DNA from 3 places in the Saccharopolyspora griseoalba genome. Region 2 is predicted to be linked to each of the others. Evidence: riboswitches for the same ligand, from Rfam matches in the RefSeq annotation. Region 2 holds a riboswitch; each other region holds the start of a gene.
What was found. A riboswitch is a leader RNA that binds a small molecule or an ion and turns the genes downstream of it on or off. The one in region 2 is predicted to bind cobalamin.
Positions count from the first base shown of each region.

Region 1: another riboswitch for cobalamin. It lies ahead of ACFQRI_RS04885 (HoxN/HupN/NixA family nickel/cobalt transporter); the one in region 2 lies ahead of ACFQRI_RS15540 (ribonucleoside-diphosphate reductase subunit alpha).
Region 3: another riboswitch for cobalamin. It lies ahead of ACFQRI_RS04945 (putative cobaltochelatase); the one in region 2 lies ahead of ACFQRI_RS15540 (ribonucleoside-diphosphate reductase subunit alpha).

Region 1 covers NZ_JBHTCJ010000002.1:158,989-164,087, forward strand. The annotation lists gene ACFQRI_RS04875 (sirohydrochlorin chelatase) at 1-729, opposite strand, end outside; gene ACFQRI_RS04880 (precorrin-8X methylmutase) at 726-1,328, opposite strand; gene ACFQRI_RS04885 (HoxN/HupN/NixA family nickel/cobalt transporter) at 1,384-2,430, opposite strand; cobalamin riboswitch at 2,512-2,637, opposite strand; gene ACFQRI_RS04890 (DUF1876 domain-containing protein) at 2,819-3,088, shown strand; gene ACFQRI_RS04895 (pyridoxal-dependent decarboxylase) at 3,136-4,572, opposite strand; gene ACFQRI_RS04900 (DUF362 domain-containing protein) at 4,672-4,854, opposite strand; gene cobJ (precorrin-3B C(17)-methyltransferase) at 4,844-5,099, opposite strand, start outside.
Region 2 covers NZ_JBHTCJ010000007.1:187,487-192,585, reverse strand. The annotation lists gene ACFQRI_RS15555 (hypothetical protein) at 1-285, opposite strand, end outside; gene ACFQRI_RS15550 (hypothetical protein) at 447-770, opposite strand; gene ACFQRI_RS15545 (TetR/AcrR family transcriptional regulator) at 983-1,660, shown strand; cobalamin riboswitch at 1,744-1,958, shown strand; gene ACFQRI_RS15540 (ribonucleoside-diphosphate reductase subunit alpha) at 2,087-4,501, shown strand; gene ACFQRI_RS15535 (ribonucleotide-diphosphate reductase subunit beta) at 4,513-5,099, shown strand, end outside.
Region 3 covers NZ_JBHTCJ010000002.1:173,886-178,984, forward strand. The annotation lists gene ACFQRI_RS04945 (putative cobaltochelatase) at 1-1,912, opposite strand, end outside; cobalamin riboswitch at 1,963-2,090, opposite strand; gene ACFQRI_RS04950 (GNAT family N-acetyltransferase) at 2,177-2,656, opposite strand; gene ACFQRI_RS04955 (S1 family peptidase) at 2,741-3,514, opposite strand; gene ACFQRI_RS04960 (LysE family translocator) at 3,848-4,474, shown strand; gene ACFQRI_RS04965 (MFS transporter) at 4,388-5,099, opposite strand, start outside.

The sequences.
Region 1 (5,099 bases), on a different contig from region 2:
GCGCTCGACGACGAGGTCCACCAGGGCGTCGCAGTCCCCCAGGTAGCCGGCGACGTGGAGTTCGAGCTCCGGGGCGGTCTCGCCGAACTCGAGGGCCTGGGTGACGACGCGCTGCGGCAGCACGCCGTCGAACAGGAAGTACGGGGCCACCACGACTCGCTTGGCCCCGAGCCTGCGAGCTCGGTCCAGCCCGCCAGGGACGTCCGGCGATGCCAGGGAGATGAACGCGGTTTCAACCGTCTCGAAACCGCAGGTCTCCTGCAAGAGGCGTGAGACCTTGCACACCTCGGCGTTGGCGTCGGGGTCGGTGGAGCCGCGACCCACCAGCACGACGGCGGTTTCGGCCCACTCCTCGCGCGGCACCTGCTCGGCGATGCGCTCGGCGAGCAGGTCCAGCAGGATCGGGTGCGGGCCCAGCGGGCGACCGAAGACGAACGAAGTTCCCGGGTGCCGCCGGACTTCGCGCTCCAGCGCAGCGGGGATGTCGCCCTTGCCGTGCCCGGCGGCGACCAGCACCAGCGGGACGGCGGCCATCCGCCGGTGGCCCTTGCCGGCGAGCTCCGCCCAGGACTCGGTGACCGCGGGCGCGGACAGCTCGATGAAGCCGCCGGCGCTGTCGACACCGGCCGCGCTCATCCGCGCGCCCAGCCGTTCGAGGAAGGAGTGGAACTCGGCCACCCCCTTCTCGTCCACCGTGCCGTGGCCTACGACCAGCAGTGGTTCGGTCACCGATTACCTCCAGGTTCCTCTGCCCAGTAGAGCAGTGCGTTGATCGCGGCGGCGGCGATCGCCGCGCCACCGCGCTCGGTCAGGGTGCTCACGGCCGGCAGGCCGCTGCGGCGCAGCGCCGCCTTGCTGTCCACGGCGCCGACGAAGCCCACCGGGACGCCGACGACCAGCGCGGGGTCGACCTCGCCGGCCTCGGCCAGGCGCAGCAGCTCCATCAGGGCCGTCGGCGCGTTGCCGATGGCCCACACGGCGCCTTCCGGGTGTTGCCGCGCGGCCAGGCGGATGCCCGCCGCCGAGCGGGTCAGCCCGTCGGCTTCGGCCGTGTCGGCCACGCCGGTGAAGTCCAGGCCGACCCGCACCGGTCGCGCGGTCACGCCCGCCGCGAGCATCCGCACGTCGCTGATCAGCGGCGCGTCGGCCAGCAGTGCGTCCCTGCCGCGGTGCAGCGCGGTTTCGTCGGCCACCACCTCGCCGGTCCAGCTCGGGTCGGCGGTGGTGTGCACGACGCGCTCGACGACCGCCCGGGTCAGCGGCGGGAAGTGGGCGAAATCGGCCCTGGACCGCATGATCCGGTAGGACTCGGTTTCGATCGGGTGCACTGCGCGTCTCATCGCTCTTCCGTCTTCCCCGCCGCACGGCGGGTTTTCAGCTTCTTCAGATGGTCTTCGGCTTGCGGCTGGTGAGCCTCCACCACAGCGCCGCTCCGGCCCACACCGCCAGGAACAGCCCCAGGGTGAGGTAGCCCAGCAGCTCGAACTGGTCGCCGATGGCCGCGATGCCGCTCAGGAAGTCGATCCCCGAGTCGGCCAGCAGCCCGCACAGCACCACGAAGGCGACCAGCGCGGCCAGCCCGACCGTCAGCGCGGTCGTGGTCACGTTGACCCACAACCGCCGCAGCGGCTTGGCCAGCGACCAGGTGTAGGCCCGCGACATCAGCATCCCGTCGACGCTGTCCACCGTGCACATCCCGGCGGCGAACAGCAGCGGCAGGCTCAGCACCGCGATCGCCGAGAGCTGGCCGGTCGGCGAGACCATGGCCAGCACGGTGATCTCGGTGGCGGTCTGCATGCCCAGCCCGAACAGCAGCCCGATGCCGAACAGGTGCCAGGAGCGCGCCACGCCCCGCATCCGGCCGCGCAGCAGCCGGGCCAGCAGCCCGCGGCGGCCGAGCACGGCCTCGACCTCGTCCTCGTCGACCTCGCCGCGCCGGGCGCGGCGCAGCAGCCGCCAGGCGTCGCGCAGCACCAGCGCGTTGAGCACGGCCAGCGTGGTCAGCACGGCCACGACCAGCACGTCCACGCCGGTGGCCAGCCGCATCCCGGTCTGCTCGGCCCAGCGCTGGGCGGCGGGCCCGGCGACGAAGGCGACCGCGAAGGCCAGCATCATCACCACGCTGGCGTGGCCGAGCGCGAACCACATGCCGGTCGAGACCGGGCGCCTGCCGCGCTGCATCAGCAGCCGGGTGGCGTCGTCGATGACCGCGACGTGGTCGGCGTCGAATCCGTGCCGCAGGCCCAGCAGGTAAGCGGTGGTGCCCGCGGCGGCCAGTCCGCCAGCGGCGCTGAAGGCGTTGACGTGGAGCAGGTAGGCACCCCACCCGATCAGGTGCAGCGCTCCGATCGCGGCGAGCAGGACCGCCGCCTTGCGGCGCTCCGCTGCGCCCCAGCCGGTCGTCCGGCTCGTTTCGGCATCCCGAGTCATGGGATCTCCGACCTCCTGGGTTCTCCCGCCCGAGGGGCTCGGTGTCCGCGCGCCGCGGGTTCGCGGCGCGGAGCCGGCACGCAGTGTCCTGACTCCCGGGTCGAACGCGCACCCCCGGCCTTCCAGCTGGTCACAGCCGTGGCGCTGGGTGGGGGCCGCTTCCCGGTCACAGTGGCGGGACCGTCCCGGATTCGCACCGGGTTCCTGCACTGTCGGCTCGGTCATCCTTGCCTGATCTACCGTCCGAGGTCAAACCTGGTGAAATCGATCACGGTCCGTGATTCGGTTTCCGCGCGGCCGGCTTGCCGGCGCCTCGAACGGGGTAACCGGGTGGCGAGCCCGCTCCCCGGCGGGGCGGGCCCGCACATTCCGGCACCGGGAGGCGACCATGAACGAGACCCACTCGATCACGCTGAACTTGCAGGTCGTGGAGGCCGGCGCGAAGACCACCGCGGACGTCGGCTTCATGACCCCGAACGGGCAGCCGCTGCACGGGCACGGCACGGCGCGGCGGCACCCCGAGGACCCGGAGGTGCCGCAGATCGGCGACGAGATCGCCATCGCCCGCGCCCTGTTCGAGCTGGCGCACAAGCTGCTCGACAACGCCTCGCAGGACATCGGCGACCGGCTGCACCGGCGGGTGCACATCCCCGCCTGACGCGATCCCCAGGGGGCGCGGTCGCCAGCAACCGCGCCCCCTGGGACCTAGGCCGGGGCGTCGACCCGCTCGCGGATGCGCGCGAAGGCGGCCTCGACGTGCTCGCGCCGGGTCTGCGGCGATCCGACGGCCAGGCGCAGCAGCACGCGGCCGTCGACCTTGGTGTGCGTGAGGTAGAGCTCACCGGAGTCGTTGAGCTCGCCCATCAGCCGCAAGGTGCGCTCGTTGGCCTCCTCGACGCCGAGCTCCGGGAAGCGGGGGCGGAAGCAGACCAGCGCGAACGGAACCGGTTCGAGCAGCTCGAACCGCGGGTCCTCGCGGACCCGACCGGCGAACTCGCGGGCCAGCCGCGCGGTGCCGCGGACGTGCTCGCGCAGTCCCCCGGCGCCGTACCAGCGCACGACCGACCAGAGCTTGAGCGCGCGGAAGCGGCGGCCCAGCGGGATCTGCCAGTCGCGGTAGTCGATGACCTCGCCGGACTCGGTGGCCTCGTTGCGCAGGTACTCCGGCAGCACCGACAGCGCCTCGACCATCGGGGCGCGGTCGGCCAGCCAGAGCACGCTGCAGTCGAAGTTGGTCAGCAGCCACTTGTGCGGGTTGGTGCAGTAGGAGTCGGCGAACTCGGCGACGCCGTCGTTGATCCAGCGGAACTCCGGGCACACCGCGGCGACCCCGGCGTAGGCGGCGTCGACGTGCAGCCAGACGCCGCGTGCGCGGGCCACCTCGCCGATGGCCCGCACCGGGTCGACCGCGGTGGTGGAGGTGGTGCCCGCCGTCGCGCACACCATGGTCGGCACCGCGCCGTCGGCGAGGTCCGCGGCCATCAGCTCGTCGAGGTGGCGCGGGTCCATGGCCAGCGTCGCCGGATCGGTGTCGACGACCCGGACGTTGTCCGCCCCCACCCCGGCCATCCGCGCGGCCCGGGCGACGCTGGAGTGGGTGTGCGCGGAGACGTAGAGGACGTGCCGCCCGGTGATCCCGCGCCGGGCGACGTCGGCCCCGGTGCGCTGCAGCGCGGCCAGGCAGGCCACCAGCGCGGCGCTGGAGGCCGAGTCCTGGATGACGCCGCCGCCCGCGGCGTCGGTGCGGAAGTGCTCGGGCAGTCCCAGCAGCTCGGCCAGCCAGTCCACCACGACGGTCTCCAGCTCGGTGCAGGCCGGGCTGGTCGCCCACAGCATTCCCTGCACGCCGAGCCCGCTGGAGAGCAGGTCGCCGAGGATCGCGGGGCCGCTGGCGTTGGCCGGGAAGTAGGCGAAGAAGCTCGGGTGCTGCCAGTGGGTCACGCCCGGCAGCAGGACCTCCTCGAGGTCGCCGAGCACCTCGGCGAAGGGCTCCCCCCGCTCCGGCGGGTGCGCCGGCAGCTGCGCCCGGATCTCCCCCGGCTCGGCCCTGGAGCGCACCGGGTGGCGCTCGATGCCCGCGTAGTAGTCCGCGATCCAGTCCACGACCTGCTTGCCAGCGGCCCGGAACTCCTCCGGCGACATGTGCCCAGTCACGTGCGCAAGCTTCGCACGCCGATCAGCGCAGTTCGGCCGGAAACCGCCCACCTTGGGCGGGTAGTTTCCGGCCGAACTGCGTTGGGCTCACCGCAGGAGGTCGATGGCGTCGCGGGGGCAGATCTCCACGCACTCGCCGCAGGACGTGCAGCGGTCGGCCAGCACGACCGGGCGGCCCGGCGCGGGGCGCAGGGCGTGCTCCGGGCAGGTCAGCAGGCACGCCCCGCAGGCCGTGCACTCCTCGGTGATGACCAGCGGGTCAGCTGGCATCGCCGGCCATCCAGCGGTAGCCGCGCGGGGTGACCATCCGCTGCCCGACCACCGCCGACTGCGAGGAGCCGACGACCACCGTGGTGAACATGTCCACGTCGGCCGGGTCGAACTCGGCGATCGGCGCGCACCACACGCCCTGCTCGGCGCGGCTGGCCTGGCGCACCGCGCCGACCGGGGTGGTCGCCGGCCGGTGCTCGGCCAGGATCTCCAGGGCGCGGGGCAGCTGCCAGTCGCGCTGCTTG
Region 2 (5,099 bases):
GGTGGGCGGCGCGGCGTTGCCGGCGGAGTCCACGGTGCCCGCGACGGCCGGGTCGCCGCCGGTGGGAGCCAGGACGTTGCCCCCGACGGTGCTGCATCTGACCTCGGTACCGGTGTTCGACCGCATCACCAGCTCCGAGCCGCTCGCGAGCGCGATCGGCTCGACGGTGTTCTGCGGGTTCCACTGCACGGCCTGGACCGACGCCGCCTGCGCGACCGACGCGCCGGCGAGGGACATCGCCGCGATCATCGCCGCGCCCAGAACCCTGTATCGACCGCTGTTCATGCTGACCTCCTGTCGTCGAAGCGCACCCCACCGCCGCCCCCGATTCGAGATTTCCCGCACCGCAGGGGATTTCGGATGACTCATCGGCGATTTCGGGGCGTCACCCGGGAAAACATATAGAAACACGCGTGTTTCTATACCGCAACGGCCAGCTCAGGAGCTCATCGGTGCGCTGCGCAAGCAGGTTCGACCAGCAACGGGGCCAGGCGGGTGAGCTTGTGGGCCAGACGAGCGTGGTCGACCGGTTCCCTGCGTAGCTCCTCGCGAGTGATCTGCCGGACCGCGCCGACCACGAATTCGACCCTGGTGCGGTGCTCCGAGCGCCCGCAGCCGGCGATGAGGTCGACGATTCCGCTGGTCATCCGTTGCTTCGCGGCCAGGATCCGCGGCGTCAGCTCGGGCCGCCCGCCCGCGGCGGCATCGCCGAAGTAGACCCGCGCGGCGTCAGGGTTCTCGGCCAACCAGGTGATGAGCGAATCGACCACGCTCGCGAACCTGTCCGCGCACGCGCGATCCCGCGCGCACGCCTGCCGGCAGGACCGGTGCCAGTCCTCGATCGCGGCCTCCAGGGAGTCCGGCGAATGCGAAACGACGGGATCGGGCTCGCTTTCCGGAATGCGCACCTCAGGAACCGTAGCGGGCCGGTAGCCTTGGCAAAAGGACTTGCCCCTTCGAGGACGAGCGAGGTAGCAGGCAGGTGAGCGCCAGGGCTTCCCGCGAGCGGCGGAAGCTGCCCCCGGGCAGGCACGGCATCCCGGCCGACGAGGTGGCCAGCGACCAGCGCGCGCGCATCCTCGCCGCGGTGACCGCCTCCGTCGGCGAGTCCGGGTACGCCAAGTCGACGGTGGAGGACTTCCTCGGTCGCGCCGGCGTTTCGCGCAAGACCTTCTACCAGCACTTCGCCAACAAGGAAGCGGCCTTCCTGGCCACCTACGACGACCTGGCCGAACGGGTGGTCGCCGCCGCGCAGAAGGCCTACGCCTCGCAGCCGGACTTCGTGGCCAGCGCGCGCGAGGCGCTGGCCGGCGCCCTGCGCGAGCTCGCCGCCGACCCGCACGCCGCGGCGCTGGGGATCGTCGAGGTCTTCGCCGCGGGACCCGCTGCGCTGGAGCGCCGCTCCGAGATCATCGGCAGGCTGACCGAGCTGATCACCGAGCAGACCGAGGACCTGCCGAACACCGCGCCAGGACCGAACTTCACGGCCGAGACCGTCATCGGCGCGGTGCTCGAGGTGCTCTACAACCGGGTGCGGCGCGGCGAGGCGGCTCGACTCCCCGAGCTGCTCCCGGACCTGCTCTACTGCGTCCTGGCGCCCTTCGTCGGCCACGAGCGCGCCGCCGAGGAGCGCGCCGCCGCTCTCGCCGCGGACACCTGACCCCTCCCGCTCGCGCGAACAGGCCGCGAAGCGAACGAGACACGCCCATATAGGGGTTCTCAACAGATCGAAACCCCACATGTAGAGTGATCGACGCTGGTGGTTCACCGGGCCGAACGGGCCCGGTGTGGCAACAGGGAACCCGGTGCGAATCCGGGACTGCCCCGCAGCGGTGTACGGGAACGACCGCCGTCAACGGCACTGGGCGCTCGGCGCCCGGGAAGCGACGGCCAGTAGGTCCGGCCTCCCCGGCCGGCCGCCCGTGAGTCCGAAGACCTGCCACCGGTGCGCGCACGAGGGGTGCGCGCGGTCCGGGACCTCGCGGGAGGGTCCACGCGGACGAGCGGCGGCCTGCGGGGCCGTCGTCCTCGCGTGCTCGCCGCCGGTTCCGGGCAGCACTTCCGAGCTCGCGAGGAGAGAGTCCCGGTGACCGAAACCGCAACACCGCTGGCCGTCCGAGATCCCGGCGCCGAACCCGTCCCGCTGGACTGGGATCGCGTGTCCGCGGTGGTCGAGCAGGCCTGCCGCGGCCTGGACGACGCCCATCCCGAACCCGTGCTGGCCGAGGTCCGCCGCACCGTCTACGACGGCATCAGCAGCGCCGAGCTGGCCGAGGCGCTCACGCTCGCCGCGCGCACCCTGGTGGAGCAGGAGCCGAACTACTCGAGGGTGACCGCGCGGCTGCTGCTGGACGCGCTGCGCGGGGAGGCGCTGAGCTTCCTGGCCGGCGCACCGCAGGAGGCCGATCAGCAGCAGATGCGCGCCCGCTACCGCGACTACTTCGCCGACTACGTCCACCGCGGCGTCGAGCTGGGCGCGCTGGATCCCGAGCTGGCGACGTTCGACCTGGAAAGGCTCGGCGCGGCCATCGAGCCCGACCGCGACCTGGCGTTCGACTTCCTGGGGCTGCAGACGCTCCACGACCGCTACCTGCTCAAGCACGACGGCGCGCGCTACGAGCTGCCGCAGGCGTTCTTCCTGCGGGTCGCCATGGGACTGTCGCTGCGCGAGGACGACCGGGAGGCGCGGGCGATCGAGTTCTACCAGCTGCTGTCGTCGTTCGACTTCATGTGCTCGACCCCGACGCTGTTCAACGCGGGCACCACGCGGCCGCAGCTCTCCTCGTGCTTCCTGACCACCGTCGAGGACGACCTGGAGGCCATCTTCAGCTCGTACCGCACCAACGCGCTGCTGGCCAAGTACTCCGGCGGGCTGGGCAACGACTGGACACCGGTGCGCGGGATCGGTGCGCACATCCGGGGGACCAACGGCGAATCGCAGGGCGTGGTCCCGTTCCTGAAGATCGCCAACGACACGGCGGTGGCGGTCAACCAGGGCGGCAAGCGCAAGGGCGCGGTGTGCGCGTACCTGGAGACCTGGCACATCGACGTCGAGGAGTTCCTCGACCTGCGCAAGAACACCGGTGACGACCGGCGGCGCACGCACGACATGAACACCGCCAACTGGGTTCCCGACGAATTCCTGCGCCGCGTCGAGGCCGACGAGCAGTGGACGCTGTTCTCCCCGGACGAGGTGCCCGACCTGCACGACCTCTACGGCCGGGCCTTCGCCGAGCGCTACCGGGCCTGCGAGGCCGCGGCCGAACGCGGCGAGCTCCGGGTGCACAAGCGGGTTCGGGCCGTCGAGCTGTGGCGGCGGATGCTGACCATGCTCTTCGAGACCGGGCACCCCTGGATCACCTTCAAGGACCCGTGCAACCTGCGCTCCCCGCAGCAGCACGCCGGGGTGGTGCACTCGTCGAACCTGTGCACCGAGATCACGCTGAACACCAGCGCCGACGAGGTCGCGGTCTGCAACCTGGGGTCGATCAACCTCGCCCGGCACGTCACGGCCGACGGGCTGGACCGCGAGCACCTGGCCGCAACCACGCGGACGGCCGTGCGCATGCTCGACAACGTCATCGACATCAACTTCTACACCGTCGACGAAGCCCGGAACTCCAACCTGCGGCACCGCCCGGTGGGCCTCGGGCTGATGGGTCACTCCGACGCGCTGCTGCGGCAGGGCCTGGCGATGTCCTCGGCCGAGGCGGTGGAGTTCGCCGACCGGAGCACCGAGGAGATCTCCTACCACGCGATCGCCGCTTCCGCCCGCCTCGCCGAGGAACGCGGCCGCTACGAGTCCTTCGAGGGCTCGCTGTGGAGCCGGGGGATCCTGCCCATCGACTCGCTGGAGCTGCTCGCGCGCGACCGGGGCGACGACGAGTTCGACCGGTCCACCCGCCTGGACTGGGACGGGCTGCGGGAGCTGGTGCGCGCCAGCGGGATGCGCAACTCCAACGTGATGGCGATCGCGCCGACCGCGACCATCGCGAACATCTGCGGCGTCGGGCAGTCCGTCGAGCCGATCTACCGCAACCTCTACGTGAAGTCGAACATGTCCGGCGAGTTCACCGCGATCAACCCGCACCTGGTCTCCGACCTCAAGCGCGCGGGCCTGTGGGACGAGGCGATGGTCGCCGACCTGAAGCTGCACGACGGCTCGCTCGGCCCCGTCGACCGCGTGCCCGCCGAGCTCAAGACCCGCTACGCCACCGCCTTCGAGGTCGAACCGCGCTGGCTGGTCGAAGCCGCGGCGCGCAGGCAGAAGTGGATCGACCAAGCCCAGTCGCTGAACCTCTACCTGGCCAGGCCCAGCGGCCGCGAGCTCGACCAGCTCTACCGGCTCGCCTGGCGCAAGGGCCTCAAGACCACCTACTACCTGCGCTCGTCGAGCGCCACGCACGTGGAGAAGAGCACGCTGCGCGGCACCGACGGCCGGCTCAACGCCGTGCCCGCGTCCTGCTCCACCACCGAGACCGATTGCGAGTCCTGCCAATGACCTCGGAACCGATGACCACGACCGGACTGGGCACCATCGACCGCGGCGGCGAGCGCGTCGACGTCGCCGACAAGGCGATGATCAACGCGCGCGCGGACGTCAACCAGCTGCTGCCGCTGAAGTACGGCTGGGCCTGGGAGAAGTACCTCAACGGCTGCAGCAACCACTGGATGCCCACCGAGGTGTCGATGCAGGCCGACATCGCGCTGTGGAAGTCCCGCGACGGGCTCACCGACGACGAGCGCACCATGCTCGAGCGCAACCTGGGGTTCTTCGCCACCGCCGAGTCGCTGGTGGCCAACAACATCGTGCTGGCCGTCTACCGGCACCTGACCAACCCCGAGTGCAGGCAGTACCTGCTGCGGCAGGCCTTCGAAGAAGCCGTGCACACGCACACCTTCCAGTACATCTGCGAGAGCCTGGGGCTCGACGAGGGCGAGCTGTTCAACGCCTACCGGGAGGTCCCGTCGATCGCGGACAAGGACGCGTGGGCGCTGCGCTACACCCAGAACCTGGAGAACCCCGAGTTCGCCACCGGGACCCCGGAGGCCGACCAGGCGTTCCTGCGCGATCTCATCGCCTTCTACGTGATCTTCGA
Region 3 (5,099 bases), on a different contig from region 2:
GGCCGTTCTCGCAGTCGACCACCACCGAGGCGGTGCCGGAGTCGCCGAGCGCGGTGGCGGCGCGCAGCGCGTCGTCGACGGCCTGCTTGGAGCGCTTCGCCCCGGCCTGGTCGGATCGCACCGGAACGGTGGCCTTGCCGTCGGTGAGCAGCACGACCAGCGGTCGGCGCTGCGGGTCCCGGGTGCGCTCGGTCCGCACGACCTTGCTGGCGCGCAGCAGGCCGTCGGCCAGCGGGGTGCGTCCACCGGTGCGCAGCCGGCGCAGGCGGGCGGCGGCGACGTCGACCGAGGAGGTGGGCGGCAGCGCGAGCTCGGCCGAGTCCCCGCGGAAGGTGATCACGCCGACCTTGTCGCGGCGCTGGTAGGCATCGCGCAGCAGCGACATCACCGCTCCGCTCACCGCTGACATCCGGTCCTTGGCGGCCATCGATCCCGAGGCGTCGACCGCGAACAGCACCAGGTTGCCCTCGCGCCCCTCGCGGACGGCCTGGCGCACGTCCTCGGAGCGCAGCACCAGACCGGGGCCGCTGCGGCCGCGCGCGACCTGGTGCGGCGCGGCGGCGGCCAGCGTCGCGGTCAGGTGCATGCCGTGGCCGTCGGTTTTGGAGGCCCTGGTGGTCCGGCCGCTGCGCGAGCGCGCGCGGGACCGGCGGCCGGGCGCGCCCTCGCCGACTCCCGGCACTTCGAGCAGGCGGGCCTGGAAGGACGGCGCGGGCGCGGCGGGGGCGCGCTCGGACTGACCCCCGGAGGGTTCGCCGGGCTGCTCGTCGTCGGATTCCGGTGCGGCACCGCCACCGGACGGTCCGCTCGGCTCGTCCTGCGGCGGTTGCCCGCCCCCGGGGCCGCCGTCCGGGCCGCCGTCGGGGTCGTCGTCGGGATCCTCGTCGGTTTCGGCCTGCTCGGCGGCGTCCTGCATGGCCTGCTGCAGCTGGTCCTCGGCCATGCCGGGCTCGTCGAAGGGGTCGCGGCGGCGCCGGTGCGGCAGCGCGAGCCGGGCGGCCGCCTCCACGTCGGCCTCGGCGACCGCCTCGGCACCGCGCCAGGCCGCGTGGGCGATGGCGGTGCGCGCCAGCACGAGGTCGGCGCGCATGCCGTCGACGTCGAAGGCCGCGCACAGCGCGGAGATCCGGCGCACCTCCGCGGCGGGCAGCACGACCGACCCGACCCGCTCGCGGGCGGCGACGATGCGCTCGGCGAGCTCGGCGTCGGCATCGGCGTACCGGGAGGCGAACTCGGCGGCATCGGCCTCGAAGGCGAGCCTGCGGCGGACCACCTCGGTTCGGGTCTCGACCTCGCGGGAGGCGGCGACCTGCACGGTGAGCCCGAAGCGGTCCAGCAGCTGCGGCCGCAGCTCGCCCTCCTCCGGGTTCATCGTGCCGACCAGCACGAACGAGGCCGCGTGCGAGACCGACACGCCGTCGCGCTCGATGTGCGCGCGGCCCATCGCCGCGGCGTCGAGCAGCAGGTCGACCAGGTGGTCGTGCAGCAGGTTGACCTCGTCGACGTAGAGCACGCCGCGATGGGCGCCGGCCAGCAGGCCCGGCTGGAAGGCGCGCACGCCCTCGGTCAGCGCGCGTTCCAGGTCCAGCGAACCGATCAGCCGGTCCTCGGTGGCGCCGACCGGCAGCTCGATCAGCTGCGCGGGGCGCTGCGCGGCGGTCTGCCCGTGCGGCGCGTCCGGGCAGTCCGGGTCGGGCTCGCGCGGGTCGCAGCCGAAGCGGCAGCCGTCGACGACGTCGAGCGCGGGCAGCAAGGAGGCCAGGGCGCGCACGGCGGTGGACTTCGCGGTGCCCTTCTCGCCGCGCACGAGTACACCGCCGATGCGCGGGTGCACCGCGTTGAGCAGCAGGGCCAGCTGCAGGTCGTCCTGGCCGACCACGGCGGAGAAGGGGAAGCGAGGGGCAGCGGACATGTGTTCCTTCCTCGGGGTGCGGACGCCCCGCCGGCGGGAACAAGGGGCCGCAGTGTCCTGACTCCCGGGTCGTCGCGGTGCGCTCCGGCCTTCCCAGGTCGTCCCCGGTGGCTCGTGGTGGAGTGCCGCTACCCGGTCACAGTGGCGCCGACCGTGCCGGACTCGCACCGGCTTCCTGGCAGGCCCCTTGCATTCGGATCAACGCACATCGTTTCAGACGCCGATCACGCGCCCAAGCGCTGCGGGCGTGAGATCACCGACTCGTCAGCGCGCGGTCGCGCGGGCGCGGCGCGGTTCGCGGCGCATGTCGACGTGCGGGATGCCGTCTTCGAGGTACTCCCCGCTCTCGGCGACGAAGCCGAAGGAGGCGTAGAAGTCCTTGGCGTAGGTCTGGGCGGAGAGCACGGCCGGGGAACTCTGCACCTCGGCGACCGCCGCCCGCATCAACTTGCGGCCCAGGCCCATGCCGCGCGCGCTCTCGGCGGTGCAGACGCGGCCGATCCGGTAGGCGCCGTCGGGGTCTTCGAGCAGGCGCAGGTAGCCGAGCACGTACCCGTCGGCGCTGTCGATCCAGAAGTGCCGGGTCGAGTCCTCCAGGTCGCGGCCGTCCAGCTCCGAGTAGGCGCACTTCTGCTCGACCACGAACACGTCCACGCGCAGGCGCAACATGCGGTAGAAGTCCGCGGCATCGAGGTCCGCGGTGTAGGCGCGGTGGACGGCTGCTGCGAGCGGCTGGAGGGTCACCCTTACCTGGATATCACAGCAGTCGCGCGATGCCCGCATTCGCGGGCGCCGAAGTTGCCTGCGCCACTACGGGCGTGGCGGGCGTTACGGCAGGTCGTCGGCCAGCGGGACGTAGTTGGCCAGTCGGGTGTAGACGCCGGGCGTGCCGGGCCGACCGCAGCCGGTGCCGTAGGACACCACGCCGATGAGCTTGCCGTCGGAGACGATGGGCCCGCCCGAGTCGCCGGCGCAGGCGTCCTTGCCGCCTTCTGGGAAGCCGGCGCAGAACATGCTGCGGTTGTCGTAGTTGGGGTAGGCGTCCTTGCAGCTCCGGTCGCTGTTGATCGGCACGTCCACCGAGCGCAGCGCGTCCGAGGACGGGCCGTTCTCGCTGGTGCGCCCCCAGCCGTAGACCCGCGCGGTCGTGCCCGGCCGGTAGGCCTCGGTGTCGCCGGGCTGGACCATCGGCAGCGGGCGCTGCGGCATCGGCTGGGCGAGCTTGAGCACGGCCAGGTCGTCGCCGCTGGTGAAGTCGCGGTAGTCGGGGTGCACCCAGACGTCGTCGACCGCGCCGATGGTGCCTTCGGTGCTGCGCAGGTCGGTGCGACCGGCGATCACCCGGATCTCGTCCGGGGTGCGCTCACCTCCGGTGAGCTGGTTCTCGACGCAGTGCGCGGCGGTGACCACCTCGCCCGCCGACACCAGGGTGCCGCCGCAGAAGTGGTTGCCGTAGGTGTCGGTGAGCGCGACCGCCCACGGCGCTTCCTCGGTGCTGGCGGAGGTCCCGCCGAGGACGCGGGCCTGGGGCTGCTCGGACGGTTCGGCATCGGCCAGCGGGTTGGTGCCGGCCAGCGCGGTGACCGCTCCGACGACGGCCATTCGCCGCAGTGCGCGCGCCGCCGTGCTGCTTCGGGTGTGCCGCCCCACGTCGCCCTCCAGGTAGTCAGCGATCTTGTCGAGCGCACACGGTAACCACCCGCACACCGAAACATCACGAGGTGCAACTCACAGCTCCGCGGGAAAATTTTTCGCTAAACTCGTCGTCGGCACGAAATCTTATCGATGGCGCCGCGCCCCGCGGCCGCTCATCCGGCCCGCACCGAAGCGGGTCCGATCTGCGTGGATCGCCTGATCCGCAGATTTCGCCCTACCGGATGACGATCTTCACCCGCTCTAGCGACGAAGCGCGTCGCGTTGAAGGAGGAAACCGCCGTGCTCCTGGACCCGACCACGTTGCCCGCCTTCCTGGTGGCGAGTGCGGTCGTCATCCTCACCCCGGGAGTGGACGCGTTCCTGCTGCTGCGCACCTCGCTGAACGCGGGGCGCAGGTCCGGGCTGCTGGCGCTGGCCGGCATCCACACCGCAAGCGCGCTGCAGGTCGCGGCGGTGATCTCCGGGCTCGGCGCGCTGCTGTCGAGCACCCCGCAGGTGATGGAGGTGCTCAAGTGGATCGGCGCGGCCTACCTGATCTACCTGGCCGGGATGATCCTGCGCGGGCTGTGGCTGACCAGGAGGGAGTCCGGTGAGCTCAACACCCCGCCGCCGGACCCGGCCAACCCCTACCTGCGCGGGCTGCTGAGCAACCTGACCAACCCGAAGATGCTGCTGTTCAGCCTCGCGTTCCTGCCGCAGTTCGTCGGTGCCGCCACCCACCAGGCGCTGCAGCTGGTCCTCCTCGGAGTGGTGTTCCTGGTGCTGGCCGCGATCTGGGAGGTCACCATCGTGCTGGCGGCCGCCGGGATCGCCGACCGGCTACAGCACCCCCGCGTCGCGAAGTCGCTGGACGCGCTGAGCGCGACGGCGTTCCTGACCATCTCCGTCGGGCTGCTCGCGAGCTAGCAGCGCCAGCAGCGCCAGGCCCGCCAGCACCAGCAGCACGACCTGCGCGGGCACGATCGGCGCGAGCAGGCTGACCACGAACGGGACGAAGAACCCGACGTAGGCCAGCACCCACATCACCGCGGTCAGCCCGGCCAGCTCGGTCGGCCCGGCGATGCGACCGACCATGGTCAGGCAGTAGGTCGAGGTGAACCCGTAGGAGACGCCGAGCAGCAGCGCGGCGGGCAACCCGAGCCACGGCGAGACGAACCACCCCGCCACCGCGGCCAGCACCAGCCCGGCGGAACCGCCGGTTAGGCCGATCACGGCCGTCAGGCGCGGCCCGTGCCGGGCGAGCCGTCGAGCGAGCGGCTGCACGAGTGCGCCCAGGCCCGGCGCGAGGAGCGTGGCCACCCCGGCGCAGAGCACCTGCAACCGCGGCTGGTGCGCGGTGACCAACCCGGGCAGCACGGCGAAGGCCACCGGTGGGGTGACGAACACCCACGGGGCCACGGGCGCGACCGCGCGCCAGAACCTCGGGTCCCGGAGCGCGCGCCCGCGCGGAGCCGATCCCTCGCCGCGCACCCGAGTCTCCGGGCAGCGCAGCGCCCACGGCAACGTCATCGCGCACAGCACCAGGTGCGGA